3 regions of the Bradyrhizobium sp. ISRA442 genome follow, and region 3 is predicted to be linked to each of the others. Evidence: predicted binding sites of a transcription regulator. Region 3 holds the regulator's gene; each other region holds the start of a gene.
What was found. The regulator HrcA, encoded in region 3, represses chaperone genes, less so after heat shock. The targets are predictions, from matches to a motif close to GTTAGCACTCNCNNNNNGNGAGTGCTAAC.
Positions count from the first base shown of each region.

Region 1 (10,408 bases), on a different contig from region 3:
TAAGATATCCCACAGACTGGCCGGCGGCCTCGGCAGCTCGCCGCCAACCACATTCCCGGGCCGGATGTCTCCAAGGGTACTCAGCTCGTGGTCTTGCATGATGCGACCCACGTTCGGTTACCCGATGATGGCCGCTTAGACTGAATCGAATCTTAACAATCAGGCGAATGGCTGCGGCAGCTCAGCCTATTTCCACAGCGACTTGTCAGCGTCCCAGCGCTGGCCCTTGAGCTCCTTGGTGAGCGCCTCGACCGAGCCGTTGTCGTCGGGCTGGTCGCCTTCCTCGTCGGTCGCCGCCTCGTCCGACAGGTTGAGCTTCGCGCCGGTGCCCTCGTCGGTAGTTGTGGTCGAAGGGCTGCCGATCCAGAGCATCAGCTTGTCGGTCGAGCCCGGCTTGTCCGCAGAGACGAGGCCTGCGACCTCGATCGTATCGGTGAGCTCGAGCGCCGGGAAATCCTGGTTCGGCCGCTTGAAGACGAGCTTGAGCTTGCCGGTGATCGGGCTGAAGCTCTGCGCGACCGGCTTTGCCGCGAGCGTCCTGCCCAGGACGTTCGAGACCGCGCTTGCGAGCTTGTCACGGTTGATCCTGTCGCCATCGCGCCAGTCGGCGGCGGGGAAACGGATGGTGCGATCCATCTCGGTCATCCCCGCGGTCCAGCCTGCGGCGGTGACGCCCGGCATCGCCTTGAGCTTTGCGAGCAGCGCGGCGGCGCGCTCCGGGTCGACCGACATGTTGATGGTCTGCTCGCCGGCGCGCAGCGCGTCGCAGCCGACCGAGAGGCTCGCCAGCGTCACCTCGACGTCCTGGCCCTTCAGGCTCTTCAAGAGGTCGGTCGCCGCGTCGAGCTTGACCTTGACCGCGATCGCTTCGGGCGAGACTTCGGTAAAATCCTTCGGCTGCGGCGTGATGCCGTCGTCCGAGGTCTGGTTGTCGAGGAATTCCCTCTCGCTGAGATCGGAATTGTCGGGGGAGGCGACCTCGGTCACGACCTGGCCGATCGAGATCTGGCCGCGGAACTCGAAGGTGTCGCCGGTCGGCTTGCGCACCAGCTTGATGCTGACCGGCGCTTTCTCGCCGAGGCTCTGCGTCGTGCCGGTCAGAGTCTGGCCCGCGACCTGGAGGTTGGCGACGAAGCGGTCCTTGCGGTCGGAGTTCCTCGAGACGGGGTAGCAGACGTCGAGCACGGCCGCCGTAACCGCCTTGCCCTGCCGCGTCTCCTTCAGGATCACGTCGGCATTGCCCTCCATCAATCCGTCGATCGAAGTGAAATAACGCGTCTCCGCACCGCCCGGGGCGGCGGCCTTCGGTGACAGCTTCATCTGGCCGGATGCGACTTCAGGCGAAACGGCAAGCAGAGCCGCCAAGAAAACTGTCGGGCAGACCAGAAGCGCGCGCATCGACGAAATCCTCGAGCAATAGAATCGGCGCCACCGTAGTGGGTTTTGGCCGTCGGTTGAATTGGAAAGCGCAAGACAAAGCGCAAGACATCGTCGGCAAAAAAGAAGGCCGCCAGGAGGCGGCCTTCGCATCAATGTGTGGGAACGATGGGCTTAGAAGCCGCCCATGCCGCCGCCGGCCGGCATCGCCGGGGCCGCTTCCTTCTTCGGCAGTTCCGCGACCATTGCTTCGGTGGTGACCAGCAGGCCCGCCACCGAGGAGGCGTCCTGCAGCGCGGTGCGCACCACCTTGGCGGGATCGATGATGCCCTTCTCGACCATGTCGACATAGTCCTCGTTCTGGGCGTCGAAGCCGAAGGTCTCGGACTTGTTCTCCAGGATCTTGCCGACGACGACCGAGCCTTCCAGGCCCGCGTTCTCGGAGATCTGGCGGACCGGAGCTTCCAGCGCCTTCAGCACGATGTTGATGCCGGCCTGCACGTCGGCATTGTCGTTGGAGAGCCGGCCGACCGCCTTCTTGGCACGGAGCAGCGCGACGCCGCCGCCGGGGACGATGCCTTCCTGCACGGCGGCGCGGGTGGCGTTGAGCGCGTCCTCGACGCGGTCCTTCTTCTCCTTGACCTCGATCTCGGTCGCGCCGCCGACGCGGATCACCGCGACGCCGCCTGCGAGCTTGGCGAGACGCTCCTGCAGCTTCTCACGGTCGTAGTCCGAGGTGGTCTCCTCGATCTGCGCCTTGATCTGGCCGACGCGGGCTTCGATGTCGGGCTTCTTGCCCGCGCCGTTGACGATCGTGGTGTTCTCCTTGTCGATCACCACCTTGCGCGCGCGGCCCAGCATCTTCACCGTGACGTTCTCGAGCTTGATGCCGAGCTCTTCGGAGATGAGCTGGCCGCCGGTGAGGATCGCGATGTCCTCGAGCATGGCCTTGCGGCGGTCGCCGAAGCCCGGCGCCTTGACGGCGGCGACCTTCAAGCCGCCGCGCAGGCGGTTGACGACCAGCGTCGCCAGGGCCTCACCCTCGACGTCCTCGGCGACAATGACGAGCGGCTTGCCGGACTGCACCACGGCTTCCAGCACCGGCAGCATGGCCTGCAGGCCCGACAGCTTCTTCTCGTGCAGCAGGATGTAGGCGTCCTCGAGCTCGACGGTCATCTTCTCGGCGTTGGTGACGAAGTAGGGCGACAGATAGCCGCGGTCGAACTTCATGCCTTCGACGATGTCGACTTCGGTGTCGAGCGACTTGTTCTCCTCGACGGTGATGACACCCTCGTTGCCGACCTTCTGCATCGCCTGCGCGATCATCTTGCCAATGGCGGCATCGCCGTTGGCCGAGATGGTGCCGACCTGGGCGACCTCGGAGGAGGAGGCGACCGGCTTGGCGCGCTTTTCAATGTCCTTGATGACGGCCGCAACCGCGGTGTCGATGCCGCGCTTCAGATCCATCGGGTTCATCCCGGCGGCAACCGCCTTGGCGCCTTCGCGCACGATGGCCTGGGCCAGCACGGTCGCGGTGGTGGTGCCGTCGCCGGCGAGGTCGTTGGTCTTGGAAGCGACCTCACGCACCATCTGGGCGCCCATGTTCTCGAACTTGTCCTCGAGCTCGATCTCCTTGGCGACGGTGACGCCGTCCTTGGTGATGCGGGGCGCGCCGAACGACTTCTCGATGACGACATTGCGGCCCTTCGGGCCGAGCGTCACCTTGACGGCGTTGGCGAGAATGTCGACGCCGCGCAGCATGCGTTCGCGCGCGTCTCCGGAAAATTTGACGTCCTTGGCAGCCATGTTCTAACTCCTGAAAAAACTTGGATCGATGGGGCGCCGCGCTTGCCCTCGTCATTGCCGGACCTGGTCCGGCATCCATCATCATTCGAAGAACGATGGATGCCCGGGTCATCTAGCGCGAAGCCGCGCTTCGCGCTTCCGCCCGGGCATGACAGTGGAGCATTCAGCGGCTATTCAGGCGGGTGGCCTTAGGCCAGCACGCCCATGATGTCCGACTCCTTCATGATCAGGAGCTCTTCGTTGTCGATCTTGACCTCGGTGCCCGACCATTTGCCGAACAGCACGCGGTCGCCGGCCTTGAGGTCGATCGGAATCAGCTTGCCGGTCTCGTCGCGGCCGCCAGGGCCGACGGCGACTACCTCACCCTGGGACGGCTTTTCCTTGGCGGTGTCCGGAATGATGATGCCGCCCTTGGTCTTTTCCTCGGCTTCGATACGTTTGACCACGACACGGTCATGCAGCGGACGAAATTTGGATTTAGCCATGACGTTTCCCTTTGGAGGCTCGCTTTGTCGAAAGCAGCGGAAGTGGGTGAGGGCGGCGCTCCCGTCAACCCTCTCCCGAGGGTCAAGCGGCGCGCGCTTAGCAATCGGCCTTTCCGAGTGCTAATAGTGCGCCCGGAAATATGGCTTGGCCGCGATCCTGTCAAGCAAAGCTGGTTAAGCGATTGGTGAGGCGGATATAGGATGGTGGCACTGGAAACTCGTCCGGGGAGCTGGCGCATCAAAGGACGTCATTGCCCCGGCAGCGGTTTTGCGCTTGGCTGCGGGAGGGGTGTGGCCAAGGTCTTGTTCGGGGGAATGCCATGATCAGTTCAGCTCACGCGCGGACGGCTGCCAGTCTGGCCGCCGCCTCACTGTTGGCGCTGTTGCTGGGCGCCTGCGGCGGCGGCACGAGCCTGCCGTCGTTCTCCTCGTCCCAGCCGCCGCCCGAGGCCGAACCCGGCACCGGGCCGGAAATGCCGGCGACGATCCGCGCCGACGAGATCGTCGGCCGCTGGGGCCTCGCCTCGTTCCAGAACCCGGCCGACCGCGCCCGCACCGAGGCCGCCGCACGCGCGCAGTGCAAGAATCCCTACGTGATCGGCGCCGGTTCTTCCGGCGGCGTGATCATGCATCTGGCCGACCAGGCGACCCCGCAGGAACTGCGGCTCAAGGGCTCGCCCAGCGGCAAGAATTATATCGGACCGCCTGGTCCGACCCCCGGCGAGCAGGACCGCGAGATCGTCTCGTTCGACGGCCGCGTCATGATCACCCGCTTCATCGACAAGGACGCCGCCACCCGCTACGGCAACATGGTCTACGTCCGCTGCGCGCCGAGGGCGTAGACTCTCGCCTTCGTCATGCCCCGCGAAGGCGGGGCATCCAGTAATCACCGCCGCGGCTTGAGCCGAGACGCTTGCGTATACTGGATCGTCCGCCCCAGTGCGCAATTGCGCACAAGGCGGACGATGACAGCCGAGGGGATGGCCAAAACAAAAACGCCGGCTTCGCGCCGGCGTTTTGTTTTTTTTCGCAATCTCTGTCCAATCAGTCGAACAGCGCGTCGATGTCGTCCTGCGAGGCGTGGCCGACGTCGCCGGCGAGCTTCGGGCCGTTGAGCAGCTTGGCGTCCTCGTCGCGGGTGTCGACGATCGGCGGCGTATGCGCCTTGATGGCGTCGACGCCACCCCAGATGTCCATCATCGCATTGATGTGCTGCTCGATGAACTTCATCGTGCCCATCACCTTGCTGATGCGCTGGCCGGTGAGGTCCTGGAAGTTGCAGGCCTCGAAGATCGAGATGACGCGTTCCTGGATGTCGTCGGCGAGCCGCTTCTGCTGGTCGACCGAGTCGACCTTGGAGAGCGCGGATGCCGCCTGATCGATCGATTCGGCGGCTTCGAGGATCTGCTGGGTCGCCTGCTCGGTGCCGCCGACGACCGCGCCGAGCTCGCCGTTGACCTTGGCCATCTCCTCGCCGTTGAAGCTCTTGCCATGCAGCACCGCGATCTCGCGCTTGGTGCGGTTGATGGCGTCGTGAATGAGGTCGAGCTCGACCTTGAGCTTCTCGCACTGCTCGATCTGGGCGCGATAGGTTTCCAGCATCGCGCGCGTCTCGGCAACTTCCTGCGCCACGACGGATTCGCTCGGCGGCAGCGCGGCGTGCCCTGCATGACTGCCGCGGGCCATCTGTGCACGGATCGCGCGCAGCTCGGCCATGATCTCGCTATGCATCGGAAGAGCCTCGTCGATTACTTCAGGAATTGGCATCTCGCCGACGACAGCTTCCTCGACGCGAAAACGCTTGCGGTGAACAGCCATTAGGATACTCCCCCCACCTCACTCACGCGTCTTTGTAGGCAGAAGCGATTTAACACGAAGTTCACAGCAGGAACTGTGATGCGGCCGCGCGCGACGGCGCGCAAAGGGGCGATTAACCATGCGAGATCGCCGTTCATCGAAAATAAACGCTGATCGCCAAATTGCGCCTGTCTTGACGGCGTGGTGAATCGAAACGCGCTCTGCGTTTACCAAACCGATTTGCTTTTGATCTTTATTGACCACGTCGCGAGCGCGGATCAGCCAACCGCTCCACGACGAATGTGATCTAGACGAAACAGTACAGAGTACGTCGATGTTCAAGAGAATGTCTGTCGCGCTGCTCGGCAGCGCTTGCACCTTCATGACCGGCGCCGACCGCGCGATTGCCTTCGACAACAGCGTGCCTTCCGATCCGCCCGTGGTGCTCTATGCGCCGCAGGTCCCGCCGGCGCCGGTGCGCGTCGCCTCCAATTCGAACATGGGCGGGGGCTTCATCGAGTTTCTGTTCGGCGACGCCCCCGGCCGCGGCCAGACCTACTATCCGCAGCAACAGCAGCCGATGTATCAGCAGCAGCCCGGCTATTACGACCAGCGGCGGCTGCCGCCGATGGGCGAGCCGCAGATGCAGGGCGCCGGCGTGCAGCAGGATGCGGTCGATCCGCGGCAGCGTCCGTTCGATCCGAGATTCGAGAAACAGCTCGTTGATTATAGCGGCAAGGAAAGTGCCGGCACCATCGTGGTCGATACGCCGAATAAGTTCCTCTATCTCGTCGAGGGCAACGGCAAGGCGCTGCGCTACGGCATCGGTGTGGGGCGTCCCGGCTTCACCTGGTCCGGCGTCAAGACCATCTCGGCCAAGCGCGAATGGCCGGACTGGACGCCGCCGGCGGAAATGATCGCGCGCCGTCCCGACCTGCCGCGCCACATGGAAGGTGGTCCGGAAAATCCGCTCGGCGCGCGCGCGATGTATCTGGGCTCGACGCTCTACCGCATCCACGGCTCCAACGAGCCCTGGACCATCGGCACCAACGTCTCTTCCGGCTGCATCCGTATGCGCAACGACGACGTCATCGACCTCTACGGTCGCGTCAATGTCGGCACCAAGGTCGTGGTGATGTGAGTCCATGCGCTCGCCGCTTACCCTCTCCCCTTGTGGGAGAGGGTGGCTTCGCGGAACGCGAAGCCGGGTGAGGGGTCTCTATCCGCGAGTAGAACTGTATCCGCATGCGCGGAGAAAACCCCTCATCCGGCGCTTCGCGCCACCTTCTCCCACAAGGGGGGAAGGCAAGAATTCCGAGCAAGGGCGCGACATCAAACAAGAACGGCCGCCTCATTGGCGGCCGTTCTGTTTGGTGCAAGAAAGAGAGGTAGCGTCACGCGTAATCGTTGCCGCCATCGTCGCCGCCGCCGAAATCGCTGTCGTCGGCCATGTCCATGTTGTCGTCGTCGTGGTCATCGTCGTAGTTCTGATCGTTGTCGTTGCGATCGTCGTTCGATGCCTGGTCGACGAAGCCCTGGCGCGAATCATCGCCGCGGTCGCGGTTCGATCCGATATCGTTGATCCCTGCGTCGCGCGCGAGCGAGCCGCCGGACTGGTCGCCGCCGCCCCACGGGCTGCCGCTGCGGTCACCCAATGCGTTGGTGTCGCCAAAAGCCTGATGCGGTCCGCCCATCATGTTGCGGATGCTGGAGAGCAACAGCGAGCCGCCGACGACACCGGCGGCCGCAGCCGCGGCCGTGCCGAGGAAGGAGCCGCCGCCACCGCCGACCGGCGCAGCGCCATAGCCCTGACCTTGACCGTAAGCCTGTCCGTAAGGCGGCTGGCCGTAACCCGGCTGCGTCTGCTGCATTGCCTGGCCGCTGTTCCACACCGGCCGCGAGTCGCGCGGCGGCACGTTGGGAACCGAGCCGCGCGACGGGCTCGAGCCGAACAGGCTCTCGCGCATGGAATCCAGGAAGCCGCCGGACTGGGGCTGCTCCGGCGCGTGCGCCGCCTCCAGCTCCTCGATCCGGGCATTGGCGCGCTTCAGCGCTTCGTCCTGCAGCAGCACGGTCTGCACCAGCGCATAGACCGCGCCGGGCGCCTTGCGCAGCCCGTCGGAGATCGCGGCGATCGCATCGGGATCGCGCGGTGCATTCTCAAGTTTCGAAAGCCGGTCAAAAAGCTCGTCGACGAGCTGGCGTTCCTGCGGCGTCATGATCAATCTCCTTTGCGCGAAACAAGCGCGCAGAAAATGTAGGGTTCCAATGTGGCCCCAACAGTGGCCTGCGGATTAAATTTCCGTATGCGACAAGCTGCCCGACCGGCCCGTCTCGGCCAGCTTCATTGGCCGGCTTCATCCCAATGTCACGTTTCCTGACGCAAGCAGGCGCGCGAACGCCTCGCTGGCGAGATAAGCGTGCTCGCGCTCGCGCACGTCGGTCATCGGATCGAGGCCGGTGAGGACATCGTCGACGAAGCCGGGGTGGCACATGATGAGGCCGCCATCCGGCAGGTCCTTGATGAATTGCTGCATCAGCGCGCCGTAATCGGTCGCCCGCGTGAAGTCATAGGCGCCGGCGAAACCGGGATTGAAGCTGAGGTCGGCACGGCGCGCGCGCTGGCGGAATTGCGCGCTGAGGATATCGAGCACCAGCGCCTTCGGCGAGGTGAGCCGCTGCGCCAGCGGCAGATCGCGGCCGCCCTGGCGCACCCAGGCCTTTGGCGCGACCTCGCTGACCGCATCGACGAAGCCGTCGCGCACCTGGGGATAGAGTTGGACATGCTGGTGCCCGTCGACGAAATCCGGCGCACGCGCGAAGGCCTCGGCAAAGGCCGCGAGCTGCGCCTTCACCTCATTGCGAAAGAATTCGCGGTCGAGCCGCCGCGCCAAACCCGCGCGCAGCAGTTTCGGGAACGGCAAGAACATGTCGCCGTCGAGCGGGCGGAAATGCATGGTGAGCGGCCGGAATGGCGCCGACAGCGTCACATGCAGTCCGATCGCGCAGCGCGGGCTTTGCTTTGCCGCAGCGTTCAACGCGTCGATCTCGCCGCGATCGATCGCGGGGCCGACCATCATCACCGAGGTAGCGTTGAGGCGGCCGCGTTCGATCAAATCGCGGATGGCGCGGTTGACGCCCGGGCTGATGCCGTAATCATCGGCGCAGAGCCAGATCCGCCGCGGCGTCGCGGCCTCGCTCATTCGGCCGCCGTCCTCTTCGAGGCGTCGTCGGCCGTGTCGGTCTCGAAACGCTTCTCGCTATGCTCGGCGACGAAGTAGATCGGACGCGCCTTCAGCTCGGAGAGGATCTTGCCGATATATTCGCCGACAATGCCGATCATGATGAGCTGCACGCCGCCGATCGTCATCAGGCCGACCACCAGCGAGGGATAGCCGGGAACCTGCTTGCCGGTGGTCCAGACCTCCCAGAGGATCGAGAGGCCGAACAGGAAAGCGCCGGCGGCAAGCAGCACACCGAGCAGGCTCGCGAAGCGCAAGGGCGCAACGGAGAACGAGGTCAGGCCCTCGATTGAAAGACCGAGCAGGCGTGCGGCATTGAACGTGGTCACGCCATGGGCGCGCGGCGCCGGCTCGTAGTCGACGCGGATCTGGCGGAAGCCGATCCAGCTCGCCAGCCCCTTGAAGAAGCGGTTGCGCTCCGGCAACTGGCGAAGCGCGGCGACCGCGCGCGGCGACAGCAGGCGGAAGTCGCCGGCGTCCTCGGGAATCTTCTGGCGCGCACCCCAGTTGATCAGCGCGTAGAAGCCGTGCACGGCAAGGCGCCGCATGAAGCTCTCGTTATCGCGATGCGCCTTGGCGGTATAGACGACATCATAGCCGTCCTCGATCCAGTGCCGCACGAGCTGCTCGACCAGCGCCGGCGGATGCTGGCCGTCGCCGTCCATGAACATCACGGCGCCGAGCCGTGCATGATCGAGGCCGGCCATCAGCGCCGCCTCCTTGCCGAAATTGCGCGACAGCGAAACCACCTGCACGTCGATCGCGTCGGCCGGCAGCGAGCGGGCGATCGACAGCGTCGCGTCCGCGCTGCCGTCATCGACATAGACGACCTCGCAAGCGAGGCGGTAGCGCTGCCGCAGCGACGCGGCGAGCTCGCAGATCCGCTGGTGCAGCGAGGCCAGTCCCGCCGCCTCATTGTAGACGGGGACGACAATCGACAGCCCTTTGGCCGCGGCGCTGGCCACGGTGGTCGTCAGGGCGGAAACGTCAGAGCCGAATGTCATCGATCAAGGTTCCAGAGACCTTCAATAGTTCCAAACGGCATATGGTAGCCGTCGCTTGCTGTCGCTACGCTGAACGGACCTGAGGTTCACCGCCGCAGGAACGCCTCGAGCTTGGCGAACAGCGGGTTCTCCCGGTCGAACACATAGTCGAGCGAGCCGACCGACACCGTCTCGGCGCCATGCTCGCGCAGGAAGCTCGCGAGCGCATAGAGCTGTCCCGGTGGGCAGTGCAGCGTAAGCATGCCCGACGAGGTTGGCCCGCCGAAAGGAGTCTCGACGCCGAAACGCTGGTGGGCTTCGCTGAGCAGGGCGGCGTCGCATTGCCGGAAACGGGTCCGCACCTCGCGGTACTTGTTGGCCCGCGCCCGCGCCGCGATGTGATCCAGGATGACGCGCGCGGTCTCCCGCGCCTGCGGCGACCAGTCAGCCTCTCTGGAGGCGACCAGATTGGCCTGGCTGCGCAGGATCACGCCGTCGTCCAGCACCCTCAGTCCGTTGGCAGCGAGCGTCGCGCCGGTCGTGGTGATGTCGACGATCAGCTCGGCGGCGCCGGCCGCCGGCGCGCCTTCCGTCGCACCAGCGCTTTCGACGATGCGGTAGTCGACGATGCCGTGGCTCGAGAAGAACGCGCGGGTGAGGTTGATGAACTTGGTCGCGACCCGCATCCGCATGTGATGCTGCTCGCGGAAGCCGGTGG
Region 1 is NZ_JALGCN010000003.1:484,996-495,403, forward strand. It holds gene MTR72_RS08535 (hypothetical protein) at 187-1,398, opposite strand; gene groL (chaperonin GroEL) at 1,552-3,183, opposite strand; gene MTR72_RS08545 (co-chaperone GroES) at 3,372-3,668, opposite strand; gene MTR72_RS08550 (hypothetical protein) at 3,989-4,510, shown strand; gene MTR72_RS08555 (protein phosphatase CheZ) at 4,713-5,486, opposite strand; gene MTR72_RS08560 (L,D-transpeptidase) at 5,800-6,606, shown strand; gene MTR72_RS08565 (DUF2076 domain-containing protein) at 6,860-7,684, opposite strand; gene MTR72_RS08570 (ChbG/HpnK family deacetylase) at 7,823-8,668, opposite strand; gene MTR72_RS08575 (glycosyltransferase family 2 protein) at 8,665-9,711, opposite strand; gene hisG (ATP phosphoribosyltransferase) at 9,798-10,408, opposite strand, start outside.
Region 1: a site for HrcA is predicted at 3,765-3,793, ahead of MTR72_RS08545 (co-chaperone GroES). Genes of this name have one in related genera too.

Region 2 (10,408 bases), on a different contig from region 3:
TTCATCGACCACGCCCGCTTCTGCTGCTTCACTTGGTGCGCTCATCGGTGACCGCTTCGAGCTCCGCCACACGCTGCAGTGCCCCCGTGACCATCGCTTGAAGTCTTCCGGCTCGCGCTTGGAGTGTTCGTATCCTTCATTTTGATCGGCCAAGTCCCGCAGCGTCGCTACTATGGCCGCAGCCTTAGTATCGGCGGAGAAGACGGTCGATGAGTGGCATGGCGACTTGGGTGGGCGACCGCGCGATGGTCCGGGCGTCCGCGGCAATGGTCGTGATCCGACCGGGCTCAAAACCGCAAGCCTCGCCGATCTCACGTTGCAGAAGTCTCAGCTCGGCGATATTGACAGGCCACCAACGCGCGAACTCCTGCGCTCGGTAGAACGCGATCGGATCCACGACGGTCGTGCCGCCAGCCTCGTTGCGACGGCGAAACTCGACCAAACAGAACGATGCGAACTCCTCCTTTGCGGGCACCGGATTGAAGTCCCGGAACGGATCGACGAGCACCGCGACCGCCCGGGTACTTTCCTTCGCTTTCAGCAAATCGATGATGCGCTTGATCTGATCGATCTTTCCACCGTAGCGGCCAAGACGCGCACCATGAATCTACGGAATCCGATGCTCGAGCTGGGACCGGTCCCGTTGCCACCACGCAGATGTAATTGGCGACTTCCGCTGGTTGTGTGGACACGACTACGATGTATCAACGAGACATCCCTCGCGTCGAAACATCGATCGGCCAACTCTGGGAAATCAAGGATTTACGCTGGATATGGTAGCGGGGGAGCGCTACCGCCTTTCCCCACACCAACCAAACCTACGATACCTCATCCAATCTTACGCATAAGACCGTTCGTGAGCCCGGGGACGAGTGCAGGTCTTCGCTCATACGGAGGAATATTGAAAGACCTCGGGCTATGGGTCGGGTGAGAGCGACCTCCGTCGCGAAAAATCGAAGGCACGCGCATTTCGGTCCCGCCATCGTCGGTAGGGCGCGGTGTCTCTGGCCAGAGAATTTTCACCCCGCTCGGATTGCAGGTTCAAATCCAGCATCGACCAAAAGCTGCGATGGCGTTGCCGCTTCTGATCGCCATGACGCGGAGCCAATTTCCGTATCACGCTGCCTGCGCTCTTGCTCCGGGTTTGGCAGAGCGCACACTTGGGAGTTTCGACAAGGAAGCCGTGCCGCCGTCGAGGTCGATCAGCGCATCAATGGCTTCATTGAGCTGCGAGGACGCGCTCGACGGCATGCCCTCCGTTGCGGACAACTCGATGCGGTATGCGTCTAGCGCCCACTGACGTAGCAGATTTCGCTTCTGCTCCGCGGATAGTTTCGGGTCACGCAGGACGTCGCTTGGATGGGCGTAGCTACTTGCAAGATTGGCCCACGCGCGATCGTCGCCCGCTAGGTCTTTTGCCGCCGTTGCTTGGGATGCGTTTTGGACGACGGCATCGGGCGAAGCGCATACCGTCGGTTGTCCGGCGACGCCCTCAGTCCCTGACAATCTGACATTTGGGATCTGGTCCGACATAGACTCCTCCCGATGAAGCGGGAGCAGGATCAGTTGCTATTGATTGCGATACGCCTCACCTCGCGTTGCGCCTGGCAGTCTTGGGCAAGGTGATCGTCAGAACCTCGTTGCGAAACGAGGGTGACTTTGTCCTCGTTGATGTCCTCGACCTGCAGCATGGACGCTTCTCCTCGAGTGAGGCGGCCTGAGCGAGATGGCGGCGTCGGCCATCTCGAACGTGCATCGATGGATCGCCAGATTTGGAGCGACTCGCATGGTCCGGATTCGGGTCGTTCCCTGTTCTGGCGCATCCGATGCCCCTCCTCGGCCCGGCGCTTGCGGGGCGCGGGCAAAGGGTGTTCAGCGGCGAACGATTTGGGAGGCATGGTGGATGTTTCAAGGGGCTGCCAGCCAAATAACTCATTGTAATTAGTACTGTTTTGTATCGGCAGCGCTCAAGCAAGAGGAGTGCTAATTTTTTTGAAGGCACATCTTGAAACCGATTTTGCGCGTTCCTACACCAATTTTCGCCCTGGGTAGGGCTTCTGCCTCCCGGGCGCGGCACTATCAAAATTCGGTCTTGCAGAAGGAGGAATGCATGCAGTTCCGCCCGCTCCACGACCGCGTGGTCGTCAAGCGTATCGAAGCCGAGGAAAAGTCCGCCGGCGGCATCATCATCCCGGATACGGCCAAGGAGAAGCCGCAACAAGGCGAGGTCATCGCCGTGGGGCCGGGAGGCCGCGACGAAACCGGCAAGTTGATCCCGATCGACCTGAAGATTGGTGACCGCGTTCTGTTCGGAAAATGGTCAGGCACCGAGGTCAAGCTCGATGGGATCGAATATCTCATCATGAAGGAGAGCGACGTCATGGGAGTGCTTGAAGAATCGGCGGCCAAGAAGAAAGCGGCCTGACTCCGAACTCGACTATCAGTCCACACGCATTGGGCGGCCTGGTTCGGGACGGTTCCCGAGACCTCGCCAAGGAGGCATGAATGGAGCGACTAGATCTGCCGAAGCACGTCCTGGAGCGCGTGGAGCGACGGTGGGCCCAGGAGCTTCAACCGCAGCCGGCACGGACAGGACCAGATGGCTCCACCAGTCTGGGAGAACACAATGGATCTTTGAGGAGCTACCAACATGAGCGCGAAGGAAGTCAGATTCTCCACCGAGGCGCGCGAGAAAATGCTGCGCGGCATCGATATTCTCGCCAATGCGGTGAGAGTGACGCTCGGCCCGAAGGGCCGCAACGTGGTTCTTGAAAAGTCGTTCGGCGCGCCGCGCATCAGCAAGGATGGCGTTACCGTCGCCAAGGAGATCGAGCTCGAAGACAAGTTCGAGAACATGGGCGCACAGATGGTGCGCGAGGTCGCATCCAAGACTTCCGACCAAGTCGGCGACGGCACCACGACCGCGACGGTGCTTGCTCATGCGATCGTGCACGAAGGTGCCAAGGCGGTGGCCGCCGGTATGAACCCGATGGATCTCAAGCGAGGAATCGACCTCGCGACAGAGGCGGTGGTCGAGGACCTCGGCAAGAACTCGAAGAAGCTCGCCACAAACGACGAGGTGGCCCAGGTGGCCACGATCTCGGCCAACGGCGACGCCGAGATCGGCCGCTTCCTGGCCGACGCCATGAAGAAAGTCGGCAACGAGGGCGTGATCACCATCGAAGAAGCAAAGTCCCTGAACACTGAGCTCGAAGTCGTGGAAGGTATGCGATTCGACCGCGGTTACGTCTCGCCCTACTTCGTCACGAATGCCGACAAGATGCGGGTTGAGTTGGACGACCCGTACATCCTCATCCACGAGAAGAAGCTCTCCGGGCTGCAACCGCTCTTGCCGCTGCTCGAGTCGGTTGCACAGGCCGGCAAGCCGCTCCTCATCATCGCCGAGGATATCGAGGGCGAGGCGCTGGCGACGCTAGTGGTGAATAAGCTTCGCGGCGGGCTCAAGGTTGCCGCCGTGAAAGCGCCGGGCTTCGGCGATCGCCGCAAGGCCATGCTGCAGGACATCGCCATCCTCACCGGCGGCACCTTCATCTCGGAAGATCTGGGCGCCAAGCTCGAGAACGTGGCTCTCAACATGCTTGGGCGCGCGAAGAAGGTTGAAATCGACAAGGAGAACACCACCATCGTCGCCGGCGCCGGCAAGAAGGCGGACATCGAGGCGCGCGTCAAGCAGATCAAGACCGAGATCGGGGAGACGACGTCGGATTATGATCGTGAGAAGCTGCAGGAGCGGCTTGCCAAGCTCGCGGGCGGCGTGGCGGTGATCCGCGTAGGCGGCGCCACCGAGGTCGAGGTCAAGGAGCGCAAGGATCGCGTCGACGACGCGATGCACGCGACCCGCGCCGCGGTCGAGGAAGGCATCCTGCCGGGCGGCGGGGTCGCATTGCTGCGCGCAGTGAAGGCACTGGCGCGCGTGAAACCGAAGAACGACGACCAACGCTATGGCGTCGAGATCGTCCGCAAGGCGCTTGCCTGGCCGACCCGCCAGATCGCGCGCAATGCAGGCGAAGACGGCTCCATCGTCGTCGGGAAGATCCTGGAGAAGGATACCTACGCCTATGGCTTCAATGCGCAGGACGGCGAATACACCAACCTTGTTTCCAAAGGGATCATCGATCCGACCAAAGTGGTTCGCTCTGCGTTGCAGGACGCCGCGTCGGTGGCGGGTTTGCTGATCACAACCGAAGCCATGGTCGCCGAGTTGCCAAAGAAGAAAGCCCAACCGCCGTTGCCGGACGCCGGAATGAGTGACATGGACTTCGCGGCATGAGGAACGGAACAAACTGAGGTGGCGAGGTACGCGACGGACCCAATCAAGTGATCAATAGAGCGTTGCAGTTATGAGCTACTCGTTCGACGGCTGAGCACGTCGGATCGGAGGGTGTCTAGGATCAAGGTGTGAAATGAGCATGCTGGCCGAAAATGACAGAGCTGAAATGGACAGAGCTGAAATGGAAGGAATCCGGAGTTGATATCGCAAATCTCATCCTAGCGGCTCTCTTGTTTCTGACGCCGTGGATCTTTGGGTTTGCGCATGACTACCCCGCGGCGCCAAGCGCCTGGGTGAGTGGTATCATCATTGGCGTTGTAGCGATCGCAGCGCTCACAAAATTCGCCGAGTGGGAGGAATGGGTCAATCTCGTGCTCGGAGTGTGGGTGTTGGTGTCGCCATGGGTTCTTGGCTTTGCCGCGCAGAGCGCAGCCGGATGGGCCCATGTCATCGCGGGTCTGATCGTCGCTGTGCTGGCGGGCGTGAAGCTGTGGTTCATGCATCAGACGCCACAGGTGACCGCCCGACGATAAGGACGCGGGTCGGGTGTCGACCTGGCCCGTTCTCCGCCTTGATCGTGATCGGGTCCTGTTCGCGAGCTCCATGAGCGAGGGCTGCTTTGAGCGAGGGCTGCTTTCCGTCAGCCTGTTGGTTTGCGCGGATCCGGAAGGAGGATGATCATGGAGGGCGCAATGCTCCAGCCTGAGCGAAACGAGGCCGATTTGCAGGTGGCGGAAATACGCCACAGGATCGCGAATTGCTTTCAGCTCATGATCGGTGCCATACATTGCCGGCTCAAGCAGACGGCCGATCCCGTGGCGCGGGACCAGTTGGTATGGGCCCGCGACATCATCCATACCATGAGCCTCCTGCAGGGGCGTCTGACTTCAGATGCCGGGCAGAGCTTTGCCGACTATCTCCGTGACCTGGCCAAGTACTGGCAGCCTCTGATGGAGGTTCAATCGGTCCACATCGAAGTCGATGCCGATCCCATCGACCTTGGGCCTGGCGCATCTTCGTCGCTGGCGCTGATTGTCCAGGAACTGGTGACCAACAGTGTCAAACATGGCCTTGATGGCACCGCCGGCTGGATTCGGATTGAACTCAAACGACGCGACGCCGAGGTGGAATTGGTCGTGGCGGACAACGGTCGGGGCGTGTCCAAAGACAGGCGCGCGCGGTCCGGACTTGGAATGACGATCGTCAGCCAGCTGAGCAAGAGAATCGGCGCCGTCATGGAATTCGATTGCGGCGCATCGGGAACGATTGCCCGCTTGCGGCTCCCGATCGCCGGTGCAACGGCAGCTGGGAGATCGAGTTGTCCCTCGTACCAAATGGCCGGTTAGCTACCATGTCGTCGAGGCGTCCTATGCGGAATAGGCACCCAGTCCAATGAACAAGGCTATTGAAGCATCGACGGAGCGGCTGCCAATGACAGCCGACGGCTATGCATCTTTGCAAGACGAGCTGAGGCACCGCATTCAGGTCGAGCGACCGCGCATCGGCGAACGCATCCAGGATGCTAAGGCGGACGACACCAACCTACCTGAGAATGCGGAGTATCTAGCCGCCAAATCCGAGCAGGAGGTCAATGAGGCTCGCATCGCGCAACTCCAGGACAAGCTCGCGCGTGCCGAAGTGATCGACGTATCGAGCCTTTCCGGCGACACCATCAAGTTCGAGGCCACGGTGACCCTGACCGACACGCGCGAGAAGCGGATGTGGCAGATCGTTGGCGAGTCCGAGGCGGACGCAAGGAGCGGTAAGATTTCGATCTTTTCGCCGCTCGCCCGCGCGCTCATCGGCAAGACCAAAGGCGCGGTCGTCGAGGTCATCGCGCCCGGCGGTGCGAGGGCCTATCAGATCGACAAGGTCGAATGGCATTGATCGGCAGGCGCTGTGTGCCGCGAGTCGGGCCCTTCGACCCTCTGTTGCTCGATCTCATGCTGCCGCCCGCGACGATATCGATGTCTCTCGCTACGTTGCCGCATCGACGGCCCATGGCGAGAGAACACGCCGGATACGACCCGGGCTCGGTCGAACGCCCTCATTCCGGCACTAATCTGTTGCGAACAATCAATTGGCACCCAAGTTATATAGACGCCAAGCCCCACCAAAAGTATCGGGTACCAAGTCAGCCATGCCGACCGGCTCAGATCTCGATATCCGCCGTGCCAGTGAGGAGGAACGAGCTTATCTTGAATCGTTGATTCGCGAGGATTTCGAGCGATGTCATCCCGGCGAGACGCTGGAAGACCTGAAGCGGCGGGCTTCCTTTTCCAAGGAGGACAGGGGATTGTTGCGCGATTGGATGGCGGTGGCGGCGACCCGCGCCGCGGCTGATCCGGCCAAGCCCCCGCGGCTGAATTCAGCGGCGTAGCAGCGGCAACGGCTTGTCCGAACCTCCTTCGTATCACTGGACAGCGGTCTCTCCTCAGACGGGGGACAGCTAAGAATGATCCCAGGAATTTTCGGCCTCCTGCCAGAAAGGAGTTACTCAATGCGATCTGCGCGGAGCGCACTTCCATAATCATTCATTACGGTCGGGTGAAACCGGCCTCGGTCGCGGAAAATCGCAAGCGAGCGCATTTTCGATGCCGCCATCGTATGGTAGGGCGCGGTGTCTTTCGCGTGGGGCGGATTGCAGGTTCAAATCCCGGAGGCGCAACCACCGATACGGACATTCAGTTCGGGTTGCGACGATCTAATCGAGGGCTTTTCGCCCCTCTTTGCGTCCAACGCCGAGCGGCTTGAGCTTCGCGCGCGATGTCCTTAGTTCGGAATCCATCCTCCGACCGTGGCGCCGCCTGGGAAGCTCGGCCAACGTCACGGTCCTGAACCGCCAAGGCGAGGTCGCCGATCGTCTGATCCTGGATGGACCCCAGCCGACGAATTGTGCCTTTGCGCTCGAAGGCAAGAAGCTGCGCGTCACGGAGGTCGGCAAGGGCCAGGTCGAAGAGATCGATATGCCCTGCGAAGGTCTGCCGCTGCACCTGCCGAAATTCGCCTGACCAGGAGCCTCGCGGTTCCCGCGAGGCTCCTGCTGAGCCGCTCAAAGGAAGCCGATCGACAACCAGGGCACGGCTGCGACGATCAGGGTGCCGATCAAGAGCGCGATCATGTAGCCCATGATCGGCTTCATGCCCTCGTCCGGATTGATGCGGCTGATCGCGCAGGCCGCGTAGTAACCGACGCCGAACGGCGGTGCGAACAGGCCGATGCCCATGGCGAGGACGACCACCATCGCATAGTGGACATCGTGCACCCCGACCTGCCGCGCGATCGGGAACAGCAGCGGGCCAAACAGCACGATGGCCGGGATCCCTTCCAGCACGCTGCCCAGGATCACGAAGGTAACGATCGTGACCGCCAGGAAGACAGGGACGCCGCCGGGAAGGTTGGTCATGCACTTGGCAAGAGAGGCAGAAAATCCCGACTGAGTCAGCGCCCAGGCCATCCCCGTCGCCGCGCCGATGATGAGCAGAATTGCCCCGGACAGCGAAGCCGTCTCGACCAGCATCGGATAGAGACGGCGCCAGTCGAACTTGCGGTAGACGAGGAGACCCGCGCAGGCCGAGTACAGGATGCCGATGGTCGAGACCTCCGTTGCCGTCGCAACGCCCTCGACGACGGCAGTCCGGATCACGAATGGCAGGGCGATAGCGGGTATCGCGATGACAAAGGCTCGGCCGATCTCCGACCCCTTTGCCCTTTTGACGTGGGACAAGTCCTCGCGGCGGTATCGCCACCACACGACGGCCGCGAGCATGACCGCGAGCACCACGCCCGGCAGCAACCCGCCAGTAAACAGCGCAGAGATCGACACACCGGTGACCGAGCCGATCGTGATCAGAACCAGCGACGGTGGGATCGTCTCGGTCTGCGCGCCTGTCGCGGCCAGGAGCGCGACGAGATCGCCAGGCTTGGCCCCGCGCTGCCGCATCTCGGGAAACAACACCGGAGCCACCGCAGCCATATCTGCCGCCTTGGAGCCGGAAATACCCGAGACCAGATACATCGTTCCGACGAGCACGTAGTGCAGTCCGCCGCGCACGTGGCCCAGAAGGCTTGCCAGGAAGCCAACCATCGCGCGCGCCATGCCTGTCATCTCGATCAGCAGACCGAGAAAGACGAAGAGAGGCACCGCGAGCAGAATCAGGTGGCTCATGCCTTCGTCCATCCGCCCGATCATCACCACGTCGGGCGTGCTGGTCGTCAAGGCGAGATAGCCGACCGTGGCGAGGCCGAATGCGAACGCGATCGGCACGGCTGCGAAGACCATGGCGCCAACCACGACAACGAAGAAAATTAGAAGATTCAAATTGCCGAGCGGCTTCAACGCCGGAGCCAGCAGAATGAAGGTCGCGATGATGCCCGCGACGATCGCCAGGGACGCCAGCAAGCTGCGCGGGCTCGCGATGCGGATGAGCCGGAGGACCGCTGCGATTAGCATCAGTCCGATCCCGATCGGCAAAGCCGCCGCACGCCAGCTATTGACGATCTCGAGCGCAGGCGTGGTGACGAATGCCTCGTCTGCGGCGAATTCATAGGCGGGCCAGACGACGAGGACGAGAAATGCTAGCGATGCCGCGGCCGCGACGACGTCCAGAAACGCACGAACCTGAGCACTGAGAACACCGACGACCGCGGTCATCCGCATGTGCTCGCCGCGCTGGAACGCAATCACGGAACCGAGCATGGCGAGCCAAAGAAAGAGAAGGCCGGCGAGTTCGTCGGACCAGATGATGGGCGAGCGGAACACGTATCGACCCACGATGCCCGCAGACAGCACCGCAATCTCCGCCAGCACGAGCAGTGCTGCCGGGACCGCGACGACATGGCCAAGCACCGTGTTCGCCGTTATCACCCAACTGCACCGGCCTGCCTGCGACGCGCCGGCCGCCATACCGGCACCGACATGCGGCGTATGGCTCATGCTGGTCATGATAGCTGGCCCGCCGCTTTTTCGAGTTGCGACCACGCCTCCTCGCCGAATTTGCCCTTCCAGTCCGAATAGAAGCTGGTCTTGGACAGCGCCTGGCGGAAAGCGGCACGATCGACGTCGACGAACTTGAGGCTCTTGGCGGAGAGATCGTTACGCAGAGACCGGCTGAGCTTTGCGATATCGGCGCGCTGATCGATGGCGGAGCGGTCGAGCTCGCGAGTGACGATCTCCTGCACGTCCTTGGGGAGACGCTCGAAAGCGCGCTTGTTGCCGAGAATCCAATAGCCGTCCCAGACGTGACCGGTCAGGCTGCACGTGTTCTGCACTTCGTAAAGCCGCGCCGTCGCGATGATGGGCAACGGATTCTCCTGGCCGTCGACGACCTTGGTCTGCAGCGCGGAATAGACCTCGTTGAAGTTGATCGGGGTCGGCCCGGCGCCGAGCGCCTTGAACAGCGAGGTCAGCAGCGGCGCGGGGGGAACGCGGATCTGGAAATTCTTCAGGTCGTCCGGCGTGCGGATTTCGCGGCCGGAGGACGTCACCTGACGGAAGCCGTTGTCCCAGGCCTTCGAGACCGCCATGATCGGCGTCTTGGCGATCTGCGCCCGGATGTAGGTGCCGAGATCGCCGTCCATAGCCTTCCAGACGCTGTCGTAGTCGGCGAAGGCGAAGCCGGTATTCACGATTCCGGCGCTCGGCACCAGCGTGGCGAGGATCGAGGACGACTGGTTGAAGAACTCGACGCCGCCGCTGCGAACCTGCGTCAAGAGCTCGGTGTCCGAGCCGAGCTGGTTGGCCGGGAACAGCCTGATCTCCAGGCGGCCGCTGGTCGCTTCCTTGATGCGGTCGATCGCTTCCTGCGCCCTGATATTCACCGGATGCGTCGGGTCCTGTCCGGTCGCGAACTTGTAGACGAACTCAGCGGCGGATGCCGGGCGGGTCAAAATCCCGCAGAGAGGTACGGCCGTGGCCGCCATCAAGAGCGAACGGCGGCTGATGCTTGCGGACTTCGCGACAGGCATATTTTCCTCCTGAACCAATATTTGAGAATGGTGCCGGCTGCATCGGCCCCAGAGGGCCTGCAGCGTTGCGGTCTGTTCGTTCACCGGCTCTCGGCCGCCGGCATGTGGACAAGAGCCATCACCCGTCGCCGCAACATGCGGCGGGCGCAG
Region 2 is NZ_JALGCN010000001.1:646,531-656,938, forward strand. It holds gene MTR72_RS02945 (hypothetical protein) at 185-544, opposite strand; gene MTR72_RS02950 (hypothetical protein) at 1,117-1,533, opposite strand; gene MTR72_RS02955 (hypothetical protein) at 1,563-1,691, opposite strand; gene groES (co-chaperone GroES) at 2,111-2,425, shown strand; gene groL (chaperonin GroEL) at 2,651-4,291, shown strand; gene MTR72_RS02970 (SPW repeat protein) at 4,444-4,824, shown strand; gene MTR72_RS02975 (sensor histidine kinase) at 4,972-5,637, shown strand; gene greA (transcription elongation factor GreA) at 5,684-6,178, shown strand; gene MTR72_RS02985 (hypothetical protein) at 6,372-6,671, shown strand; gene MTR72_RS02990 (hypothetical protein) at 7,042-7,302, shown strand; gene MTR72_RS02995 (TRAP transporter large permease) at 7,344-9,197, opposite strand; gene MTR72_RS03000 (TRAP transporter substrate-binding protein) at 9,233-10,258, opposite strand.
Region 2: a site for HrcA is predicted at 1,960-1,988, ahead of groES (co-chaperone GroES). Genes of this name have one in related genera too.

Region 3 (10,408 bases):
GCGCGCGCGCGACCGCTTCGTCCGGCGTCTTCAATTTGCCGGCCTGGTGCAGGCCGAAGAAGGGCGTGCCTTCCTCGATCGTCAATTGATAGAGCGACAGATGCTCGGCCGCTTCATCGATGGCGTGGCGAAGCTCATCAGCCCACATCGCCGGCGTCTGGTCGGGGCGGGCGTAGATCAGGTCGAAGGAGTAGCGGTCGAACGAGCGGCGCGCGATAGCGACCGCATCGAGGGCCTCGCGTGCGCTGTGCAGGCGGCCCAGCGCTTTCAGCGAGGCATCGTCGAGCGCCTGCACGCCGAGCGAGACGCGGTTGACGCCGGCGGTACGATAGCCGGCGAAGCGTGTGGCTTCGACGCTGGTGGGGTTGGCTTCCAGGGTGACTTCAACGTCGCCCGCGACGTGCCAGTGCTTGCCGATCGCATCGAGCACAGCGCCGACCGTTGCCGGCTGCATGAGCGACGGCGTGCCGCCGCCGAGGAAGATCGAGGTGACCTCGCGGCCGGGCGCGCGCTCGGCGGTGGTCGCAATCTCGCGCGCGAAGGCCGCGGCGAAGCGCGCCTCGTCGATCGCGACGTGGCGAACGTGGCTGTTGAAATCGCAATAGGGGCACTTCGACAGACAGAACGGCCAGTGCACGTAGACGCCGAAGGCTTCCTTAGCGCGTCTCAAGGCAGATCTCCGCCAGTTTCACGAAAGCGCGGGCACGGTGCGACAGGCCAAGGCCGAGCGGCGGCACGCCGTGCTTTTCGATGCTGGTCATCTCGCCGAAGGTGCGGCTGTAGCCGTTGGGCAGGAACATTGGATCATAGCCAAAGCCGGCTGTGCCGCGCGGTGGCCACACCAGTGTGCCGTCGACGCGCGCTTCGACCTCCTCGAGATGACCGTCCGGCCAGGCGACGCAGAGCGCGGAGACGAAGTGTGCCGTGCGCTTGTCGGCCGTGGTCGCGCCGCGCTCCTGCAACAGGCGTTCGATCTGCGCCATCGCCGCGGTGAAGTCTTTGGTCGGACCGGCCCAGCGTGCGCTGTAAATGCCCGGCGCGCCATCGAGCGCGTCGACCACGATACCGGAATCGTCGGCGAAAGCCGGCAGCTTGGCCGCCCGCGCTGCGGCTATTGCCTTGATCGCGGCATTGCTGCGGAAATCGTGGCCGGTCTCGTCGGGCTCCGTGAGGCCGAGCTCACCGGCCGAGACCGCCTCGACACCGTGAGGCGCCAGGAGCTCGCGCATCTCGGCGAGCTTGCCGGGATTATGGGTCGCGATGACGAGCTTTCCGGTGATTCGGCGGTGCATGGCCTATTGACTACGCCACTGCCAGTTTCTGCAAGTCCACGAGGCGCGAGACGCCCTTGCGTGCCAGCGCCATCAGCGCCAGGAACTCGGTTTCCGTGAACGGCTCGCGTTCCGCGGTGCCCTGTACCTCGATGATGCGGCCATCGCCCGTCATGACGAAATTGGCGTCGGTCTCGGCCTCCGAATCCTCGGCATAGTCGAGGTCGAGAACCGGCGTGCCGTTGTAGATGCCGCAGGAAATCGCGGCGACGTTGTCGCGCAGCACATTCGCCTTGATCATGTTGCGCGCCTTCATCCAGTTGACGCAATCGGCGAGCGCGACCCAGGCGCCGGTAATCGACGCCGTACGCGTGCCGCCGTCGGCCTGGAGCACGTCGCAATCGACCGTGATCTGGCGCTCGCCGAGCGCTTCGAGGTCGATGATGGTGCGAAGCGAGCGGCCGATCAGGCGCTGGATCTCGACGGTGCGGCCGCTCTGCTTGCCGGCGGAGGCTTCGCGGCGGGTGCGCTCCAGCGTCGCTCGCGGCAGCATGCCGTATTCGGCGGTAACCCAGCCGCGGCCCTGGCCCTTCAGCCACGGTGGCAGGCGGTCCTCCAGCGTGGCGGTGACCAGCACATGGGTGTCGCCGAATCTCACGAGGCAGGAGCCTTCCGCATATTTGACCACGCCGCGCTCCAACGTCACGGGGCGCAACTCGTCGGGCGCACGGCGGCTTGGCCGCATGGGAAATCCTCCAAAACTCGCGGGAAAAGGCTGTTCGCGGTGCTTGTAGGAGCGGGAAGGGTGGGCGGCAAGGTTTTTTCGCCCCGATATCCGCCGCTCAACGCCGCGCTTGTCAGAACCATCAAGGATAGACAAATTACAAGTATCTGAGAGGAGTTAACGTCTGTGGCCCACCACGATCCGATCCATCTGATCGCGCCGCGCGCAGGCCTTGCCCAGCTCAACGAGCGTTCCCGCGACATCTTTCGTCAAATTGTCGAAAGCTACCTCGCGACCGGCGAGCCGGTTGGCTCGCGCAATATTTCGCGGCTGATCGCGGTTCCGCTGTCGCCGGCCTCCGTCCGCAATGTGATGGCCGATCTCGAACAGCTCGGCCTGATCTACGCCCCGCACACCTCCGCCGGCCGGCTGCCGACGGAACTCGGCCTGCGCTTCTTCGTCGACGCCCTGATGCAGGTCGGCGAGCTCAACGAGGCCGAACGGCAGTCGATCCAGAGCCAGCTTGCCTCCGTCGGCCAGGCCCAATCGGTCGAGGCGGCGCTGGACCAGGCGCTGACGCGGCTGTCGGGGCTCACCCGGGCCGCCGCGGTCGTGCTGACGCCGAAATCCAATGCGCGGCTGAAACACATCGAATTCGTCCGCCTGGAACCGGAGCGGGCGCTGGTGGTCCTGGTCGGCGAGGACGGCCAGGTCGAAAACCGCGTGCTGTCGCTGCCGCCCGGGGTTCCATCCTCGGCGCTCACCGAGGCCAGCAATTTCCTCAATGCGCGGATCCGGGGCCGGACGCTGGTGGAGGCGCGACTCGAGCTCGAGACCGCGTTGGGGCAGGCCCGCGCCGAGCTCGATCAACTGACGCAGAAGGTGATTTCGGCCGGTATCGCGAGCTGGTCCGGCGGCGAGAGCGAGGATCGCCAGCTCATCGTGCGCGGTCACGCCAATCTGCTTGAAGATCTGCATGCGCTGGAGGACCTTGAGCGCGTGCGCCTGTTGTTCGACGACCTCGAGACCAAGCGCGGTGTGATCGACCTTTTGGGCCGTGCCGAGACCGCCGAGGGCGTGCGGATCTTCATCGGAAGCGAGAACAAGCTGTTCTCGTTGTCCGGCTCGTCCACCATCATCTCACCCTATCGGGATGCCGCCGGCCACATCGTCGGCGTCTTGGGCGTGATCGGGCCGACGCGGCTGAATTATGCCCGCGTGATCCCGACCGTGGACTACGCCGCCCGCATCGTCAGCCGCCTGCTGGGTGGCTGACCCCGTTTTCGGCCGATCACGGGCGCTTGATTTTCGTGCTCCGAGGCACGATATCCCAGCCAACAAATCCCTAGAGATGAGTTCGAGACAGCAGCCGATGACCGATCAAGACCGGCAACCCGAAGACACGGCCACGCCGACCGGCGAGCCCGTGGTGTCGAAGCCCTATGTGATGCCCGACGATCCCGAGCCAGGCTCGGTCGAGACGTTGCAGAAGGAGGCGGCCGAGGTGCGCGACCGGATGCTGCGGACGCTGGCGGAGATGGAGAACCTGCGCAAGCGCACCACCAAGGAGGTCGCGGATGCCCGTCTCTATGGCATCACCGGCTTCGCCCGAGACGTGCTCGAGATTGCCGACAACCTCCAGCGCGCGCTCGATGCAGTTCCGGCCGAGGACCGCGCCAATGCCGATCCCGGCCTGAAATCGCTGATCGAGGGTGTCGAGCTCACCGAACGCTCGCTGCTCAATGCGCTCGAAAAACACGGCGTGAAGAAGTTCGATCCGCAGGGCCAGAAGTTCGACCCGAATTTCCAGCAAGCGATGTTCGAAGTGCCCGATCCGTCAGTGCCATCAGGCACGGTGGTGCAGGTCGTGCAGGCCGGCTACACGATTGGCGAACGCGTGCTGCGGCCGGCGCTGGTCGGTGTCGCCAAGGGCGGAGCCAAAGCCGCGCCCGCGGCTAACAACAACGAGCCAAATAGCGCGGTGTAAGCCGCGCTTCCCGTACGCGTACAGGCGCAGACCTTCATCCTGACGAGACGGCGCTTCGCGCCTCCTCACCATGAGGGTTGAGAGTGTTGCGCGATCTACGCGCTCACCGCGATATCGCTCGACTGAATCCGCTTCACGCCGGCCTTGGCCATGTCGGCCCAGGCTTTGGCGAGCGAGCCCTGCGTATCGATGCCGCGGCAGGCGTCCTCCACGACATAGACCTCGAAGCCCGCCTTGCGCGCGTCGAGGGCAGTCCAGGCGACGCAGAAATCGGTCGCCAGGCCTGCAACGAAGACGCGCTTGATCTTGCGCCCTTTGAGATAGCCGGCGAGTCCGGTCGAGGTCTTGCCGTCGGCCTCGAGGAAGGCCGAGTAGCTGTCGACCTCCTTGTGAAAGCCCTTGCGGATGATCAGCTCGGCGTGCGGGATCGAGAGGTCCTTCGAGAGCGCGGCGCCGTCGGTGCCCTGCACGCAATGATCCGGCCACAGCACCTGCTTGCCATAGGGCAGGTCGATGGTCTCGAACGGCTTCTTGCCGGAATGGACCGAGGCGAACGAGACGTGGCCGGGCGTGTGCCAGTCCTGCGTCATCACCACGTTGGCAAACGCCTTCGCGATCCTGTTGATGACCGGCACCACCTGCTCGCCTTCCTTCACGGCAAGGCTGCCGCCGGGCAGGAAGCAGTTCTGCACGTCGATGACGAGCAGCGCGGACGCCTCATCCGGCTTGATCGATGTCGCCGCCAAAGCCGGATGTGACGCGAGCGCCACAAGCGCCGTCGTCCCCAGCGCCGCCAAGATTTGCCGCCGATCCAGCATCGTTCGCCTCCCTCCAGGATGAACTCAACGAGGGAGAAGCGTAGTTCCGCCAATGCGCGAACAGAAGCCCGAAAATGCAGCCGGTTCTGTCCAGCGCTTGAGCTTGCCGGCCCTGAAATCCTAGCCCTTCGGCTGGATGCCGTCACGCACGGCGCGGAAGCGGGTGAAGGCGCTCGACCACTGATCGCGCGGGGCGCTGGCGATGATGCGCAGCGAGGTGCTGCCGCCGAAGCGGATCCACTGCACTACCGTTACGGGGGTCTTGTCCTTGCCGCTGACGCCGTCGATCCGGGTCTCAAAGCCCTGCTGGCCGTTGATCCGGATCGGCTCGGACATGGTGACGCGCGATTCGCGCACGCCGGGGATCTGGAGCGCTGCTTCCTGGGCGAAGCGGGCGCGATCGTCGGCCTGCTGCGGCGTCGCGCCGATCAAGCCGAGGATCATGAACGGCTTCGGCTCGAGGCCGGAGCTCTCATCGCCATCGGCGAGGATGATGCTGACCCCGGGCGCCAGCGTGCGGATATTCTTGAAGTCGGCGAGATCGGTGATCTTGAACGGCATCAGCGCGATCTGCTCGTCGATCGACACCTCCCTGCGGGTGACGGCGCTCGCAAACATCTGCCGCACTGCCTCGTCCGTGTAGATCTTGGTGGCGTTTTCCGGGATCTGCACGGCGACATAGCCGGAGAAGCCGGCGCCCGGCACGATCATTGAATAGCGCTTCACCGGGGTATCGCCGGCCTTACCGCTCTCGGTGGTGAAATAGGCAAGGCCCGCGGGCGTCTCGATCTTGTCCTGCTTGACGCCGCCGGTACCCGCAGGATTGGCGTTGAAGGCGCTCACGACCTCGCCATAGGCCGCTGGCGGCAGCTCGGTGATCAGCACCTTGACGCTGCCGTCCTCGTTCTCGAAGCCCGGAAAGGTCTTGGCCTTGTTGAGGCCGATCAACGGCACCATGCCGAGGCGCAGTCCGGGCGGAAACACGGCATCGGCGGCAATGGCCGGAAGCGCCGAGGCGACGAGAAAAGCGAGCGCGGCGAGGGGACGAATGAGCTTCATGGGCACTCTACTTGGTTCACATTGAGGCCGTTCGATGGTGGGCGACCGGGCCCCTTTGTCGCGTCAGGCCGCCTCGATGGCGAGCAGGTCCCGCGGCCCGCCTTTTAGCGGGTTTGGCCTTCCGGCAACAGGGCCGGACGACAGCCTGCCCCGAGGGCAGGACCTGTTAATAATTCCTCACCTGCAAGGCCGGTGGCACCCGGATATGATCTTCCAAAACCCAATGTTTTCACGGCCGAAACTTGCGTTCGGTCCTTGCGGGCCCCTCCCCCCCTCCTATATGAGCCTCAACCATCGCAATATCGCGGATGTTTGATCTTAGGGGGTTTTGGATCGGGTGCCTTCTGGGCCCAACCAACCTGCCGCAATAAAGAAGGATATCAGGACCATGGGAAAGGTCATTGGCATCGACCTCGGCACGACGAACTCGTGCGTCGCCGTAATGGACGGCAAGAACGCCAAAGTTATCGAGAATTCGGAAGGCATGCGCACGACGCCTTCGATCGTCGCGGTCACGGATGACGGCGAGCGACTCGTCGGCCAGCCTGCGAAGCGCCAGGCCGTCACCAATCCAGAGCGCACCTTCTTCGCAGTGAAGCGCCTTATCGGCCGCCGCTACGACGACCCGATGGTCGAGAAGGACAAGAAGCTCGTTCCGTACAAGATCGTCAAAGCTTCCAACGGCGACGCCTGGGTCGAGGCTGACGGTCAGACCTATTCGCCTTCGCAGGTCTCGGCGTTCATCTTGCAGAAGATGAAGGAGACCGCGGAAGCCCATCTCGGCCAGAAGGTCGACCGGGCCGTCATCACCGTTCCCGCCTACTTCAACGACGCCCAGCGCCAGGCGACCAAGGACGCCGGCAAGATCGCGGGCCTTGAAGTGCTGCGCATCATCAACGAGCCGACCGCGGCTGCGCTCGCCTACGGTCTGGACAAGACCAAGGCCGGCACGATCGCCGTGTACGACCTCGGCGGCGGCACGTTCGATATCTCCATTCTCGAAATCGGCGACGGCGTGTTCGAGGTGAAGTCGACCAACGGCGACACCTTCCTCGGCGGCGAAGATTTTGACATGCGCCTCGTGGGCTATCTGGCCGACGAGTTCCAGAAGGAGCAGGGCATCAACCTGCGCAACGACAAGCTCGCGCTGCAGCGCCTGAAGGAGGCCGCTGAAAAGGCCAAGATCGAGCTGTCGTCGACGACGCAGACCGAGATCAACCTGCCCTTCATCACAGCGGACCAGACCGGCCCGAAGCATCTGACGATGAAGCTCACCCGCGCCAAGTTCGAGGCGCTGGTGGACGACCTCATCCAGAAGACGGTCGAGCCCTGCCGCAAGGCGCTGAAGGATGCCGGCGTCACCGCCGGTGAGATCGGCGAAGTGGTTCTGGTCGGCGGCATGTCGCGCATGCCGAAGGTTCAGGAAGTCGTGAAGCAGTTGTTCGGCAAGGAGCCGCACAAGGGCGTGAACCCGGACGAAGTCGTGGCGATCGGTGCCGCGATCCAGGCCGGCGTGCTCCAGGGCGACGTCAAGGACGTGCTGCTGCTCGACGTGACCCCGCTGTCGTTGGGCATCGAGACGCTCGGCGGCGTGTTCACCCGAATCATCGACCGCAACACCACGATCCCGACCAAGAAGAGCCAGGTGTTCTCGACCGCCGAGGACAACCAGAACGCGGTCACCATCCGCGTCTTCCAGGGCGAGCGTGAAATGGCGGCCGACAACAAGATGCTCGGTCAGTTCGACCTGATGGGCATTCCGCCGGCCCCGCGCGGCATGCCGCAGATCGAGGTGACGTTCGACATCGATGCCAACGGCATCGTCAACGTCTCGGCCAAGGACAAGGCAACCGGCAAGGAGCAGCAGATCCGCATCCAGGCCTCCGGCGGCCTGTCGGAAGCCGACATCGACAAGATGGTCAAGGACGCCGAAGCCAACGCTGCGGCCGACAAGCAGCGCCGCGAGGCCGTCGACGCCAAGAACCATGCCGATGCGCTGGTGCACTCCACCGAGAAGGCGCTGGCCGAGCACGGTTCGAAGGTCGGCGAGAGCGAGCGCAGGGCGATCGAGGATGCCGTCAGCGATCTCAAGGAAGCGCTGAAGGGCAACGATGCCGAGGCGATCAAGGCCAAGACCAACACGCTGGCCCAGGCCTCGATGAAGCTTGGCGAGGCCATGTACAAGCAGCAGGCCGAGGCCGACGCGGCCAAGGACGCTGCGAAGGACGACGTGGTCGACGCGGAATTCACCGAAGTCGACGACGACAAGAACAACAAGAAGTCCGCCTGAAGCCCTTAGAGGGTCATCATGCGGACGGCTTGGACCCCACACGCTCTACCAGCCTCCCCCCTCAGGGGGGAGGCTTTCGTGTCGGGACGGGCGGGGCGCCTCCCCGTTACGATCAATCAATTCCCAGCCGTTATCCTGAACACCGCCGTGCTGCCCTCTGCCGCAAGGCGGAAGGCTGCCTATATTGTCGCGTGGCGACGCTGTTTCGCTCCGACTTGAATCGCGATTGGATAGACCGAGTCCGACATGTCCACCAAGCGCTGCTACTACGAAACCCTCGAAGTCGAACGCGACGCTGACGAGTCCAAGCTGAAATCGTCGTTCCGCAAGCTGGCGATGAAATTCCATCCCGACCGCAATCCCGGGGATGAGACGAGCGAAGTCCGGTTCAAGGAGATCAACGAGGCCTACGAGGTCCTCAAGGACAAGGACAAGCGCGCCGCCTATGACCGTTACGGTCATGCCGCCTTCGAGCAGGGCGGCTTCGGCGGTGGTGGTGCCGGCTTCGGCGCGGGCTTTGCGTCCTCTTTCTCCGACATTTTCGAGGATTTGTTCGGCATGGCCGGACAGCGCGGCCGCGGTGGCCGCGAACGTGGCGCCGACCTCCGCTACAACATGGAGATCACGCTCGAGGAAGCTTTCGGCGGCAAGACGGCGCAGATCGAGATCCCGGTCTCCGTCACCTGCGAGGCCTGCTCGGGCACCGGCGCGAAGGCCGGCACCAAGCCCAAGACCTGCTCGACCTGCGGTGGCGCCGGACGCGTGCGCCAGTCGCAGGGCTTCTTCACGCTCGAGCGCACCTGTCCCGGTTGTCAGGGCCGTGGTCAGATGATCGAGGATGCCTGCCCGTCCTGCGCGGGCCAGGGCCGGGTCACGCGCGAGCGGACGTTGTCGGTCAACATTCCCCAGGGCGTCGAGGACGGCACCCGGATCAGGCTCGCCGGTGAAGGCGAGGCCGGCGTTCGCGGCGGCCCGCCCGGCGACCTCTACATCTTCCTGTCGCTGGCCCAGCACCAGTTCTTCCAGCGCGACGGCGCCGACCTGCATTGCCGCGTGCCGATCTCGATGGTGACCGCCGCTCTTGGCGGCGAATTCGAGGTCCCGACCATCGACAAGGGGAAGACCAAGGTGAAGGTCCCGGCCGGGACCCAGTCCGGCCGCCGATTCCGCATTGCATCAAAAGGCATGCCGGTGCTGCGCTCGCGCCAGATGGGCGACATGTACGTCCAGGTCGTGGTCGAAACCCCGCAGAACCTCACCAAGAAGCAGCAGGAATTGCTGGCCGAGTTCGAGAAGCTCTCTTCCGGTGCGACCCATCCGGAATCGGTGGGTTTCTTCGCCAAGGTCAAGGACTTCTTCGGCAATCGAGCGAATTGACTCGGCTTGACCGTACCGCCCGCGGCCTATACGTCTTTATGACCATTTTCTGACACGCCGCGGCGACGCGGTCCCGTCCGGTCCTGACATGCCATTGCAATCGTCCGCGCGTGCGTTGAAGAAGCCCCGTCTCGACGACGAGGTTCGTTTTCTCCGATCGTGGATCGAAAAGCCGCTGCATATGGGTGCGGTGATGCCTTCGGGTAAGCTGCTGGCCCGGACCATGGCCCATTACGTCGACGTCGATTCAGACGGACCGGTGGTCGAGCTCGGGCCAGGCACCGGCGCCATCACTTCGGCGCTGATCGAGCGCGGCGTCGATCCGAAGCGTCTCGTCCTCGTCGAATATAATCCCGGCTTCTGCGCGCTGCTGCGCGACCGCTATCCGCAGGCCAAGGTCGTCCAGGGCGACGCCTATCGCCTGCGTGACACGCTCTGGAATGTGCTGAGCACGCCGGCTTCCGCGGTCGTCTCCGGCCTGCCGCTGGTGACCAAACCGATGCTGACGCGGCTGCGGCTCATTCGCGACGCCTTCACGGCGTTGGCGCCCGGCGCGCCCTTCGTGCAATTCACCTACGCGGTTGTGCCGCCGATTCCGAAATCGCTCCCCGGCGTGTCCACAGAGGCCTCGGAACGGATCTGGATGAACCTTCCGCCGGCCCGCGTCTGGGTGTATCGCAAGGATTAATTCCGCCGGCTTTCCTCTATGCGCGGCGGGCTCGTTTCGCCGAACGCGTTTGATTGGATGCCCGCACCCAAGATCCTCGTCATTCCCGGCTCGCTGCGCACCGGCTCGCACAACGCGAAACTGGCGGCGGTTGCGGCTTACGAATTCGCCCAGGCCGGCGTCGACGTCACCCGCATCTCGCTCGCCGATTTTCC
Region 3 is NZ_JALGCN010000005.1:254,275-264,682, forward strand. It holds gene hemW (radical SAM family heme chaperone HemW) at 1-670, opposite strand, end outside; gene rdgB (RdgB/HAM1 family non-canonical purine NTP pyrophosphatase) at 657-1,292, opposite strand; gene rph (ribonuclease PH) at 1,303-2,016, opposite strand; gene hrcA (heat-inducible transcriptional repressor HrcA) at 2,182-3,270, shown strand; gene grpE (nucleotide exchange factor GrpE) at 3,323-3,982, shown strand; gene pncA (bifunctional nicotinamidase/pyrazinamidase) at 4,078-4,800, opposite strand; gene MTR72_RS13495 (hypothetical protein) at 4,921-5,859, opposite strand; gene dnaK (molecular chaperone DnaK) at 6,248-8,149, shown strand; gene dnaJ (molecular chaperone DnaJ) at 8,396-9,526, shown strand; gene MTR72_RS13510 (class I SAM-dependent methyltransferase) at 9,615-10,214, shown strand; gene MTR72_RS13515 (NADPH-dependent FMN reductase) at 10,272-10,408, shown strand, end outside.